3 regions of the Pigmentiphaga sp. CHJ604 genome follow, and region 3 is predicted to be linked to each of the others. Evidence: predicted binding sites of a transcription regulator. Region 3 holds the regulator's gene; each other region holds the start of a gene.
What was found. The regulator HrcA, encoded in region 3, represses chaperone genes, less so after heat shock. The targets are predictions, from matches to a motif close to TTAGCACTCNNNNNNNNNGAGTGCTAA.
Positions count from the first base shown of each region.

Region 1: the regulator HrcA is predicted to act here: its motif matches at 2,119-2,145, upstream of groES (co-chaperone GroES).
Region 2: the regulator HrcA is predicted to act here: its motif matches at 2,313-2,339, upstream of rpoH (RNA polymerase sigma factor RpoH).

Region 1 covers NZ_CP136998.1:4,723,149-4,727,324, reverse strand. The annotation lists gene groL (chaperonin GroEL) at 1-1,632, opposite strand, end outside; gene groES (co-chaperone GroES) at 1,695-1,982, opposite strand; gene R4823_RS22695 (MFS transporter) at 2,259-3,566, opposite strand; gene R4823_RS22690 (MASE1 domain-containing protein) at 3,575-4,176, opposite strand, start outside.
Region 2 covers NZ_CP136998.1:5,313,345-5,317,520, forward strand. The annotation lists gene R4823_RS25520 (glutamate synthase-related protein) at 1-1,191, opposite strand, end outside; gene R4823_RS25525 (hypothetical protein) at 1,398-2,099, opposite strand; gene rpoH (RNA polymerase sigma factor RpoH) at 2,366-3,280, shown strand; gene R4823_RS25535 (SCO family protein) at 4,120-4,176, opposite strand, start outside.
Region 3 covers NZ_CP136998.1:3,814,445-3,818,620, forward strand. The annotation lists gene R4823_RS18345 (S4 domain-containing protein) at 49-429, opposite strand; gene hemH (ferrochelatase) at 434-1,543, opposite strand; gene hrcA (heat-inducible transcriptional repressor HrcA) at 1,627-2,631, opposite strand; gene R4823_RS18360 (NAD kinase) at 2,858-3,754, shown strand; gene recN (DNA repair protein RecN) at 3,787-4,176, shown strand, end outside.

The DNA.
Region 1 (4,176 bases), 910 kb from region 3:
GCCCATACCGCCCATGCCACCCATGCCGCCGGGGGCGGGGGCAGCCGGCTTGTCCTCGACCAGCTCGACCACCGTGGCTTCCGTGGTCAGCAGCAGCGAGGCCACCGAGGCGGCGTTCTGCAGGGCGGTGCGGGTGACCTTGGTGGGGTCCAGCACGCCGGCTTCGACCATGTCGCCGTATTCGCCGGTGGCGGCGTTGTAGCCGTAGTTGCCCTTGCCGTTCAGCACGTTGTTGACGATGACGCTGGGCTCGTCGCCGGCGTTGGCGACGATGGTGCGCAGCGGCTCTTCAATGGCGCGCAGGACGATCTTGATGCCGGCGTCCTGGTCGGCGTTGGCACCCTTGGTGTCCTTGATGGCTTGCTTGGCGCGCAGCAGGGCCACGCCGCCGCCGGGCACCACGCCTTCTTCCACCGCGGCACGCGTGGCGTGCAGGGCGTCTTCGACGCGAGCCTTCTTTTCCTTCATTTCGACTTCGGTGGCAGCGCCGACCTTGATCACGGCAACACCGCCGGCCAGCTTGGCCACGCGCTCTTGCAGCTTCTCACGGTCGTAGTCCGAGGTCGCTTCTTCGATCTGGGTGCGGATCTGCTTGACGCGGGCCTCGATGGCCTTGCTGTCGCCGGCGCCGTCGATGATCGTGGTGTTTTCCTTGGCCACTTCGATGCGCTTGGCCTGGCCCAGCTCTTGCAGGGTGGCCTTTTCCAGCGACAGGCCGGTCTCTTCCGAGATCACGGTGCCGCCGGTCAGGATGGCGATGTCTTCCAGCATGGCCTTGCGGCGGTCGCCGAAGCCCGGAGCCTTGACGGCGGTGGTCTTCAGGATGCCACGGATGTTGTTGACCACCAGGGTGGCCAGGGCTTCGCCGTCGACGTCTTCAGCGATGATCAGCAGCGGGCGGCTGGCCTTGGCGACTTGCTCCAGCACGGGCAGCAGTTCGCGGATGTTGCTGATCTTCTTGTCGTGGATCAGGACGAAGGGATCGTCCAGGGCCGCGACTTGCTTGTCGGGGTTGTTGATGAAGTAGGGCGACAGGTAGCCGCGGTCGAACTGCATGCCTTCGACGACGTCCAGTTCGTTTTCCAGCGACTTGCCGTCTTCGACGGTGATGACGCCTTCCTTGCCCACTTTTTCCATCGCGTCGGCGATGATCTGGCCGATCGACGAATCGCTGTTGGCCGAGATCGAGCCGACCTGGGCGATTTCCTTGCTCGACGAGCAGGGCTTGCTGATCTTCTTCAGCTCTTCGATGGCGGCGGCGACGGCCTTGTCGATGCCGCGCTTCAGGTCCATCGGGTTCAGGCCGGCGGTCACGTACTTCTGGCCTTCGTGCACGATGGCCTGGGCCAGCACGGTGGCGGTGGTGGTGCCGTCACCGGCGTTGTCGCTGGTCTTGGAAGCCACTTCCTTGACGAGCTGGGCGCCCAGATTCTCGAACTTGTCCTTCAGTTCGATTTCCTTGGCGACGGACACGCCGTCCTTGGTGACGGTGGGGGCGCCGAAGGAGCGCTCCAGGACCACGTTGCGGCCCTTGGGACCGAGGGTGACCTTGACGGCGTTGGCGAGGACGTTCACGCCACGGACGACGCGGGCGCGGGCGTCATCACCGAACTGGACTTGTTTGGCAGCCATTTACGAAATTCCTTGGATGATGGTGTTGAATGCCGGGGGATCGGACAGCGGGCCGCGAGGGCTTACTGGATCACCGCCAGGATTTCTTCTTCGCGGATGACGAGCAGTTCGTCGCCGTCGACCTTCACGGCCTGGCCGGCGTACTTGCCGAACAGGACCTTGTCGCCGACCTTGACGTCGACCGGCAGCACCTTGCCGTCCTCGGTCTTCTTGCCCGGGCCGACGGCCAGCACTTCACCCTGGTCGGGCTTTTCGGCAGCGCTGTCGGGAATGACGATGCCGGACGCGGTTTTACGCTCGTTGTCCAGGCGCTTGACGATCACGCGATCGTGCAGGGGACGGAGGGCCATACAAACTCCTGATGTTCGAAGTTGACGTCTATTTGTCAGAAAAAGAGGCTGGAAAGCCGTTATTCGGCCGGTGCCGCGTCGAAACGCGGCGCTTGAGCCTGTTGCCGGAGGCCGGGACGCTGCCCAGGCAGCGTTGTTAGCACTCTATGCAATCGAGTGCTAATTATAGGGATGGGACAGGGGGCTTTCAAGGGGCAGGGTATACGGGACAGCCCTAGCCCGGTCCTTCTTGTCATATAGACAGCGCGGTCCGATGGGCCGCCCCCCAGGCACGGCTCAGGCGCCGCTGCGCGAGGTCATGCGCGTGGCGGCCGCCAGGAAGCGCGAGAACCAGGATTGCTGGACGGGATGGACGACCGCGCGCAGCGCGCGGCTGTAGTCCAGCGTCAGGCCGGGGGTCCAGGCCATGACCTGGGCGCGCTGGCGCACCTGCGCGGCAATCCACAATTCGGGCATCAGCAGGGTGCGCAGCACCTGCCGCACGCTGCGGCTGCGGTCGTCCAGCACGCCGTCCAGGGCGGACTCCAGCGCGTACGAGACCGAACTGGAGCAGTTGCGCCGCGTGAGGTTATAGATTTCCTGGTCGCGGTAGCGCTGCCAGAAGGCCTGGAGTTTCCCGTAGTCGTACCGCTCGAACCTGACCTGCCAGTTCGACGGACACCAGGCCTTGGACTCGGTCGCGTAGTCGGGCTGGAACTTGCCCGGCACGTCGTTTTCCTTGACCGCCTTCAATACGTTGAAGAACTCGGAGGGCGAGCGGTCGATGTCGACCGCGGGATACAGGCTGATGTAGGTCGACGGCGGCACTTCCATGGCGGCATGTCCGGTCGATATCACGCCCTGCACGTCGACGGCGGCGATGTAGCGGTTGAATACCGGCCGCGACACGGTCTTGTCCTTGGCCGAGCCTTCGGGGGTCCAGACGTGGACGGTCAAGGGGCCCGCCGGCGCCGGCTGCCGGGCAGGCGGCGGGCTGGCGCCGGCCCCGCGCAGGTCGGCCGGCGCCAGCAGGTCGAACATGGATGACTGCTCGCTCAGCTTGCGGGCGCGGGCGGCCACCCGCATGGTGTTGATGCCGGCGACCAGCATGGTGACGCCGATGAAGTAGGAGACCGTGCCGGCGTAGTGGGTGGGATAGGGCTGGAACAGGAACAGGCCGAACAGGACCTGGGCGCAGCCGCCCAGCACGGACAGGCGCCAGCGGTCGTAGCGCAGCACCCAGGCCGAGGCGATCTGGAACACGCCCAGCACGAAGTAGGCCAGGCCCAGGATGATGGCCAGCAGCAGGTTGCTGATGGAGCCGCCGGCCAGGATCAGCAGCGCGACCAGCAGGAAGATGCCGCCCTTGAAGGCCAGCACGGCCTTCTGGGCGCCCATGCCGCTGCCGGCGACCGTCAGCGTGACCAGGCTTTCCACCAGCAGCAGCGCGCCGAAGAGCGTCAGCGGGAAGTAGCGCGCGCCGTCCACGCCGTCCAGGGTGATGACCACGCCCAGGGCGGCCCAGGCGAAGCCGATCAGTAGCAGCAGGTGGATGTTCCTGCGGACGAAGCCGGCGCCGAACAGAAGCAGGGCAAGCTGGATCATGGTTTCCCTTATGCGCCGTGGTGCGGGGTGGGCAGCCGCCAGCTGCCGATGATGAAAGCGCCGTCGGGCCCCATCATGGCCCCCCGGTTCAGGTCGACGACCGTCGTCCACTGATCGGGCGCGGTCGCCAGGCGGAAGGGGAAGGGGCGCTCCAGCCCCGGCGTCCCGTCGGCGGCGCGCAGGCGGTCCCGCAAGCCCTGGCGGTCGTCCGGATGGACCTGCCGCAGCACTTCATCCAGGGTCCCGGGGCCGGGGCGGGCGTCGGGCGGCGCGTCCCAGACGATGGTGCCGGAGGCGAGATCCAGCCGGTACAGGGTCTCGCGGCCGCCGGTGCCGTCCGCGCCGGCCGTGCGCGGGCGCCGGATGCCACGGGTCAGCACCCGCACGAAGACCTGCAGCATGGCGACCGACACGAGATAGCACTGGGCAAGCAGCAGGGGCTCGCCCGGCAGGAAGCCGCGCAGGAAGAAAGGGCCGCGCCCGGCGTTGGAGTGATAGATGACGATGGCCGCCATGGTCAGCACGGCCAGCGAACCCATGCGGTTGCCGCCGCTGAGCGTGGCCACGGTGGCCAGCGCCAGCGGAATGCAGGCCAGTCCCAGCAGCAGCG
Region 2 (4,176 bases), 1.5 Mb from region 3:
GTCCAGCGTGGCGCCGATCTGGCGGCCGTCGGTGAAGGCGATGGCGGCCGGGCCGTCCCAGGGTTCCATCATCGCGGCATGGTATTCATAGAAGGCACGGCGCGCCTCGTCCATCTCGGCATGCTGTTCCCAGGCCTCGGGAATCATCATCATCATGGCGTGCGAGATGGAATAGCCGGACATGACCAGCAGTTCGAGGCAGTTGTCGAACGTGGCGGTGTCGGACTGGCCTTCGTAGACGATGGGATAGAGCTTCTTCAGGTCCTCGCCCAGCACCGGCGACTGCATCACGCCTTCGCGGGCGCGCAGCCAGTTGAAGTTGCCCTTGACCGTGTTGATCTCGCCGTTGTGGGCGATCAGGCGATAGGGGTGGGCCAGCGGCCAGGCGGGGAAGGTGTTGGTGGAGAAACGCTGGTGCACCAGGGCCAGCGCCGTGACGGCGCGCGCGTCGGCCAGGTCGCGGTAGTAGCGGCCCACCTGGTCGGCCAGCAGCAGGCCCTTGTAGACCACGGTGCGGCTGGAGATGGACGGCACGAAGTATTCCTTGCCGTGCTTCAGGTGCATCTTCTGGATGGCGTGCGAGGCCATCTTGCGGATGACATACAGCTTGCGCTCGAGCGCGTCGGGCACCATGACGTCGCCGCCCCGGCCGATGAAGAGCTGCCGGATGACCGGTTCCATGCTCTTCACGTTGGGCGACATCGGCATGTCCTTGTCGATGGGCACGTCGCGCCAGCCCAGCACCACCTGGCCCTCGGCGCGCACGGCGCGCTCGAGCTCGGCCTCACAGGCCAGCCGCGACCCTATTTCCTGGGGCAGGAACACCATCGCCACCCCGTATTCCCCGGGAGCGGGCAGGACCACGCCCTGGGCGGCCATTTCCTCGCGGTACAGCGCATCGGGGATCTGGATCAGGATGCCGGCGCCATCGCCCATGAGGGGATCGGCGCCCACCGCGCCGCGGTGGTCGATGTTCTCGAGGATCTTCAGGCCCTGCTGGATGATGGAATGGCTTTTCTGGCCCTTGATGTGGGCCACGAAACCCACGCCACAGGCGTCGTGTTCGTTGGACGGGTCGTACAGGCCCTGGGCGTCCGGCTGGCGCGGCGCGGGCAGGCCGATGCGCGAAGCGTCGATGACGGCCGTCCGGGACGACGGGGCCGAGAGGTGATCCTGGCTGGATAGGGGCATGGTGCGCTCCGCTGGAGGACTCGCGTGCCGGGCACGAATCCGGGTACTGGACATCGGGAATTCCGGACCCGGCGCGCACAGGAGCAGCGCCAGGGGGAAAACGACGATACTGCGGCGCACCAGGGGCCGCAAGAAAAATAAAAAGGGGAACGTCCCCAATTATTATCCAGGCTACAAATCGAGGAAATTAAATTGGGGTCGCACCATTACCGTGCGTTTTCATCCTCTGCTCGCGGCTGCTTCCGGGGCCTCCCCCGCTTGCTGGCCGCGGCGCGCCGGCTGCTGGTGCCCTCGAGCGACTGCACGAAGGCCGGCCCACCCAAGGCCCATTGGCCGTATAGCGCCTGTTCGATGCGCTGCGCCGCCGAGGGCGCCACGCCCTCGGCCATTCTGGCGCGGTAGTTGGCCTGCCGGTCGAACGGCGTATTGCCGCAGGCCCAATAGTCGGCATGGTCGTGCAGCAGCCCCGCCGCCGCGGCCCCCACGTGCGCCGGGGCCGAGGACCAGCGCCACAGTTCCGCATCGCCGGCCAGCCCCTGGCGCAGCGGGACCGTCTCGAGCCAGATCAGGCAGGGCAGCACCCAGGCGCCCGGCTCGACCAGCGTGGAGCGGAACCGGCCGGCAAAGACCCTGCCTATATGTAATCGGGCGGCCAGGCGGCGTCCCAGGGACTGGATCACGGCCGAAATCCCGCCTGGGCCCGAGGGCGTGGCCAGCAGCAACAGTTGATCGAAAGTAAGCGCCCACCCGTGAACGGCCACGCCGTGCTGCCGGGCGTCGGCCTCCAGCCAGGCGGCCACCTGGTCCAGCATGGCGCCGCCGTCGCCCCCCGCCGACAGGGGAACCGTGAAACGGGCCTGGGCGAGATGGGGAAGATCCGGAGCGTACAGGCGGGGAAGGCGGGCCATGTTTATTGGGGACGCATCAATATAGAAGGTCGGAAAATGCAGGTTTCCGCGAACGATACGCCGATTTCATGGTCTATGCAGTATGAAACCCTGATCGCCCGCCCAAGCCCGGTCCCCATCGGCTCCCCTCCGGCGCCGTCCCGACCGGGTCCGCTCGCCGTGCTGCATTGCACAGCGATCGAATCGCTTTATCGCACCCATCAAAAACACCCATTAGCACTCTTTGTTCGAGAGTGCTAACCTTCAGACATGGAGGTAAGCCGTTTATGAAACGTTCGTCGAATCAGTCCAACGTCCTCGCACCCGCCACAAGCGGTCCGGGCGCGCTGGCCCTGGCCATCGCCAACCCGGGCGCCCTTGGCACGATCGAAGCCTATATCGGCGCCGTCAACCGCCTGCCGGTGCTGACGGCCGAGCAGGAACACGACCTGGCCCTGCGCTACCAGGAAAAGCAGGACCTCAACGCCGCCCGCGAACTGGTGCTGTCGCACCTGCGCCTGGTGGTGGCCATCGCCCGCCAATACCTGGGCTACGGATTGCCGCACGCCGACCTGATCCAGGAAGGCAACGTCGGCCTGATGAAGGCCGTCAAGCGCTTCGACCCCAACCGCGGCGTACGGCTGGTCTCCTTCGCCATCCATTGGGTCAAGGCCGAGATCCACGAGTACATCCTGAAGAACTGGCGCCTGGTCAAGGTGGCGACCACCAAGGCCCAGCGCAAGCTGTTCTTCAACCTGCGCAGCCTGAAACCGGACTCGCATGCGCTCACGCCGGAGCAGGTCGAGGAAATCGCCGCCAGCCTGAACGTGCGGCCGCAGGACGTGACCGAGATGGAAGTGCGCCTGTACGGGCAGGACATGGCCCTGGAAGGCCGTGGCACCGATGACGGCGAAAACGATTTCGCCCCCATCGCCTACCTGTCGGACGAGGGCCAGCACGAGCCCAGCGCCATCCTCGAAGAACGCCGCCGCGACGAACTGCACGGCAGCGGACTGTTGCAAGCCCTGGATAGCCTGGACGAGCGGTCGCGCCGCATCATCGAGGCGCGCTGGCTGAAGGACGAAGGCGGCGCCACCCTGCAGGAACTCGCGGACGAATTCGGTGTGTCCGCCGAGCGCATCCGGCAGATCGAGGCCCGCGCCATGACCAAGATGCGCGGAGCGCTGGCCGAATACGCCTGAGCTCGCAAGCATCCCCGCGCCGCTGGGCGCGGATCCAAGGCGGATGCCGGAACGCGACCGGCTCCGCCTTTTTCATCGCCGGGCCGCCCCAAGATGAAAAATGCCCCCTTGGGGGGCAGCGCCGCCGCGACGCGGCAAGCGTGGGGGCCATTTTTCATCGCCGGGCCGCCCCAAGATGAAAAGCGCCCCCTTGGGGGGCAGCGCCGCCGCGGTGGGGCCACTTGCCATGCCGGTGCCGGCACCGGTCACATCACGTTACAGAAATGGCGGAAATTTACGTGGAAACACGGGTGGCGGGTGAACTTCCCCGCCTGGGCGTGGACTAACCATCAGGTGGGACACGCTTTGGGTGCAACGCCCTCGTGTCGGAATGTCGGGCTTCCCCCCGCTCGACGTTTCTTCCGGCGCAGTCTGCCGGTACCAGCCGATACATCCGCCTCTGCTTTTCTCCTCCCTCCCCCCCACTTGAGGCGGATATTCCACGGGACACCTTCGGTGTCCCGTTTTTTTATGCTCCCCCCTACGCGCTGACGCGCGCCCCCCAGGGGGCGATGCGGGTGGACCGGCAAAGCCGGATCCACCGCATCCTGGGTCTAGTACCCGTTTCTTGGGTTGCGGCACCGGTGCTATCGCTGGCTGCCAGCGGTAGCAACCGTGCTTCAGTCCACGATGCTTTCCCTAGACCCAGGAAACCGCGGATCTGGCTCCGCCAGTCCGCCGGTTTCGCCCCCTGGGCCCGGCGCCGAGCCGCCCCAAGGCGGGCCCAGGCCCCCTCGGGGGGCTGCCGCGTAGCGGCTGGGGGCTCACCATCCAGGGCGCGCGTCAGCGCGTAGGGGGGGTTACAACAATTGGCGAATGTCGCTGGCCAGGGCGTCGACGCCGGCATTGTGGCGGGC
Region 3 (4,176 bases):
GCCGGTTTCGCCCCCTGGGGGGCGCGCGTTAGCGCGTAGGGGGGGTCCTCAATTGGGGGTTCTAAACCTCTCGATCTTGCGGCGGTCTTGCTTGGTGGGGCGGCCTTTCAGGGTCGCGGCGGGGTCGGCGTTCTGGCGGCGCAGTTCGATGGCTTCCAGGCGGCGTTTCATGCCTTGCTGGGTCTCGTCGTACAGGGTGCGCGCGAAGACCGCCGGGCCGCGCTGGGTGGACAGGGCTCGGACCAGGACCTCCCAATCCTGGTCTCCGGCGCGGATTTGCAGGATGTCGCCGGGACGCACGGCGCGCGAGGGCTTGACCCGTTCGCCGGACACCTTCACCTGCCCTGCCTCGACCGCTTCCTGGGCCAGCGTACGGGTCTTGTAGAACCGTGCCGCCCACAGCCATTTGTCGATACGTAGTTCTTCCATCACATTACCGGTCGGTCGCCGGCGTCTTGTCGTTCTTGCGCTGCAGCAAGACGGCTGCATGCGCCGCGTCGGCGGGCTGGCGGGCCTCGGAGCGGGTGGTCCAGCCTTGCATGTGGCGCTCGGCCAGGTCTGCCAAGGCCCCTATCCACGCCGGCGAGTCGTTCAACGCGTCGATGTAGCGTAGTTGCCGGCCCCCCGCCAGCAGGAAGGCTTCCTTGCCCTGCATCGCGATCTCTTCCAGGGTTTCGATGCAATCGGCGACGAAGCCCGGGCAGAACACGTCCACGTCGGACACGCCGCTTTTCGCCAGTTCCTTCAGCCGGGGTTCAGTATATGGCTGGAGCCACTCGGCGGCGCCGAAACGGCTCTGGAACGTAATCTCGACCTGTTCGGCATACAGGCCCAGCCGCTCGGCCAGCAGGCGGCCGGTTTCCAGGCATTGCTGGTGATACGGATCCCCCAGCGCGATGGAACGCTTGGGCAGGCCATGGAAGCTCAGCACCAGTTTCCGGCCCCGGCCCTTGTCGCGCCAGAAATCCAGGATGCGGACGGCCATCGCCTCGATATAGCCCGGGTCGGCGTGGAAATCGCGCACGTACCGGATCTCGGGCACGTTGCGCAGCCGCGCCAGGCAGGCGCCCACGGCGTCGGATACCGCGGCGGTCGTGCTGGCCGCGTACTGCGGATAGAGCGGCAGGACCAGGATGCGCTCGCAGCCGTTCTCGCGCAACGCGGCGATGCCCGCCTCGAGCGACGGATTGCCATAGCGCATGGCCAGCGCCACTTCCACGCCCAGCCCGCGGTCGGACAGTTCGCGCGACAGCCCCTCGGCCTGGCGGCGGCTCCAGGCCAGGAGCGGGGAGCCCTCGGACGTCCACACCGAGGCGTAGCGCGCCGCCGCGTCGCGCGGCCGCAGGGTCAGGACCAGGCCGTACAGGATGGGCAGCCAGACCAGGCGCGGAATCTCGACTACCCGGGGATCGGACAGGAACTCGGCCAGGTAGCGGCGGACCGCGGAGGCAGTAGGCGCGTCGGGCGTGCCCAGGTTGACCAGCAGCAGGCCGGTGCGGGTGGGATGGAGGGAAGACGGCGGCGGCTCGGGAAGGAAACGCATGCGTGGCGTGTGCGGGTCTCAGGAATGGCGGGAGGAACGGCGCGGGGCGGAGATGCCCCCGGCCGTTGCCGGCGGACGCCGGCTCAATGATGGCTCAACGCGTTGGACAACAGCCGCGCGGTGATGTCGACGATGGGAATCACCCGCTCGTACGACATCCGGGTGGGGCCGATCACGCCCAGGGTCCCCACGACCTTGCCGTCCACCCCGTAGGGCGCCGTGATGACGCTGACCTCTTCCATCGGCACAAGCTGCGAGTCGCCGCCGATGTAGATCTGGACGCCCTGCGCCCGGCTCGAGACGTCCAGCAACTGCATCAGGTCGGTCTTTTTCTCGAACAGCTCGAACATCCTCCGCAGCTTGTCCATGTCGGCGGTGATGTCGGACACGCCCAACAGGTTCAATTCACCCGAGATGACGACGCTGTCGTCCTCGGTGGCCGCCTCGGCGCTGGCATCCACCGCCAGCTCCATCAGCCGGGAGATGTCCTCGCGCAACTGGCTCAGTTCCCGCTGGAGGATCTGGCGCACGTCCTCGAACGACTTGCCGCTGAAATGCTGGTTGAAGAAATTGGCCGCCTCGGTCAGCTCGGCCGAGGAATAATCCCGCTGGACCATCAGCATGCGGTTCTGCACGTCGCCCTCGGGCGTCACGATGATCAGGAGCACCCTGGTGTCGGACAGCCGGATGAACTCGATCTGGCGGAACATCTGGCTGCGCTTGGGCGACATCACCACGCCGGCGAACTGGGTCAGCTTGGACAGCAGCGAAGCCGCGGCCGCGATGACGCGCTGGGGTTCGGCCGAAGGCAGCAGGGTCTGGATGTGGGTGGCCTCGGAGACTTCGTAGGGCTGCACCGTCAACAGCGAGTCGACGAACATCCGGTAGCCCCGGGGAGTGGGGACGCGCCCGGCGGAAGTATGGGGGCTGTGGATCAGGCCATGGTCCTCGAGGTCGGCCATGACGTTGCGGATCGTGGCCGGCGACAGGTCGAAGACCTTGGAGAGCGTGCGCGAACCGACAGGCTGTCCGTCGGTGATGTAACGCTCGATGAGAGCTTTCAACAATGTACGTGCGCGATCGTCCATAAAGGGATTGTACCCCCCCTACGCGCTTACGCGCGCCCCCCCGGGGGGGCGGCACTGGCGGACCGGCGGAGCCGGATCCGCGGTGCCCTGGCAACTGCCAGGCTGATGGGGGCCGGGGTTCTTTAGAGGAACGGCGTTCAAGGTGGGTGAACGGATTGAGTATTGGGAATGGCAAAAAGGACCACATGGGGCCCCGTTGGGGGGTCTCCCCTCATATAATGCCTGCATGCATTTTCCCATCGTCGCCCTCGTCGGCAAATACCACGATACCGGCATCGCCGCGCCGTTGCGCGCGGTCGCGCAGATGCTGCGCGATGCCGGACGCGAGGTCGTGTTCGAGAAGGACACCGCCACCAATATCGGCGTCCTGGACTACCCCTCCGCCACCGTCGAGGAGATCGGGCAGCGCGCGTCGCTGGCCATCGTCATGGGGGGCGACGGCACGATGCTGGGGGTGGCGCGGCAGCTGGCGCCCTGGGACGTGCCGGTGGTGGGAATCAACCACGGCCGGCTGGGATTCATCACCGACGTCCCCATCGAGGATGCCGGCACCGCCATCGCCGGCATCCTCGACGGCCAGTTCGAGTCGGAAACCCGCACCCTGCTGGCCTGCAGCGTCATCCGGGGCGAAACCACGCTGGTCTCGGCGCTGGCCTTGAACGACGTGGTGCTGAGCCGGGCCGGCCTGGGCGGCATGCTGGAAGTCACGGTGCAGGTGGATGGCCTGTACATGTCCAAGCAACGCGCCGACGGCCTGATCATCGCCACGCCCACGGGATCGACGGCCTACGCGCTGTCGGCCAACGGCCCCATCCTGCATCCGTCGCTGCGCGGGCTGGTGCTGGTGCCGGTGGCGCCGCAGGCGCTGTCGAACCGGCCGATCGCGATCCCGGACGACTGCACGATAGACATCACCCTCACCCGCTCTCCGGGGGGCCGCGACGAAAGCGCCAGCGTGCACTTCGACATGCAAAGCTGGTCGTCGCTGCAGGAAGGCGACCGCGTCCTGGTGAAACGCGCCGAACATACCATCCGCTTCCTGCACCCGGCCGGATACAGTTATTTTTCCACCCTGCGGCGCAAGCTGCACTGGAACCAGATTTCCGGCACCGCGATCGACTAGTCTTTCCCGCCCCTTCCACCGGCCCCATTCGTATGCTGCGCGCCCTGCACATCAACGATTTCGTGATCGTCGACCAGACCGAGGTCGAATTCGGCCCCGGCTTCACCGTTTTCTCCGGCGAAACGGGCGCCGGCAAGTCGATCCTGATCGATGCGCTGGCGCTGGCCCTGGGCGAACGCGCCGATGCGTCGGTGCTGCGGGAAGGCGCCAGCCGGGCCGAGGTCAGCGCGGTGTTCGACGTTCCGCCGGCCCTGCTGGACTGGCTGGCCGAACGCGAGCTGGACACCGACAGCCTGGTGCTGCGGCGAGTCATCGATGCCCAGGGCCGCAGCCGCGGCTACATCAACGGCGTACCCGCCACCCTGACCCAGCTGCGCGAACTGGGCGAGCACCTGGTCGACATCCATGGCCAGCACGCGCAC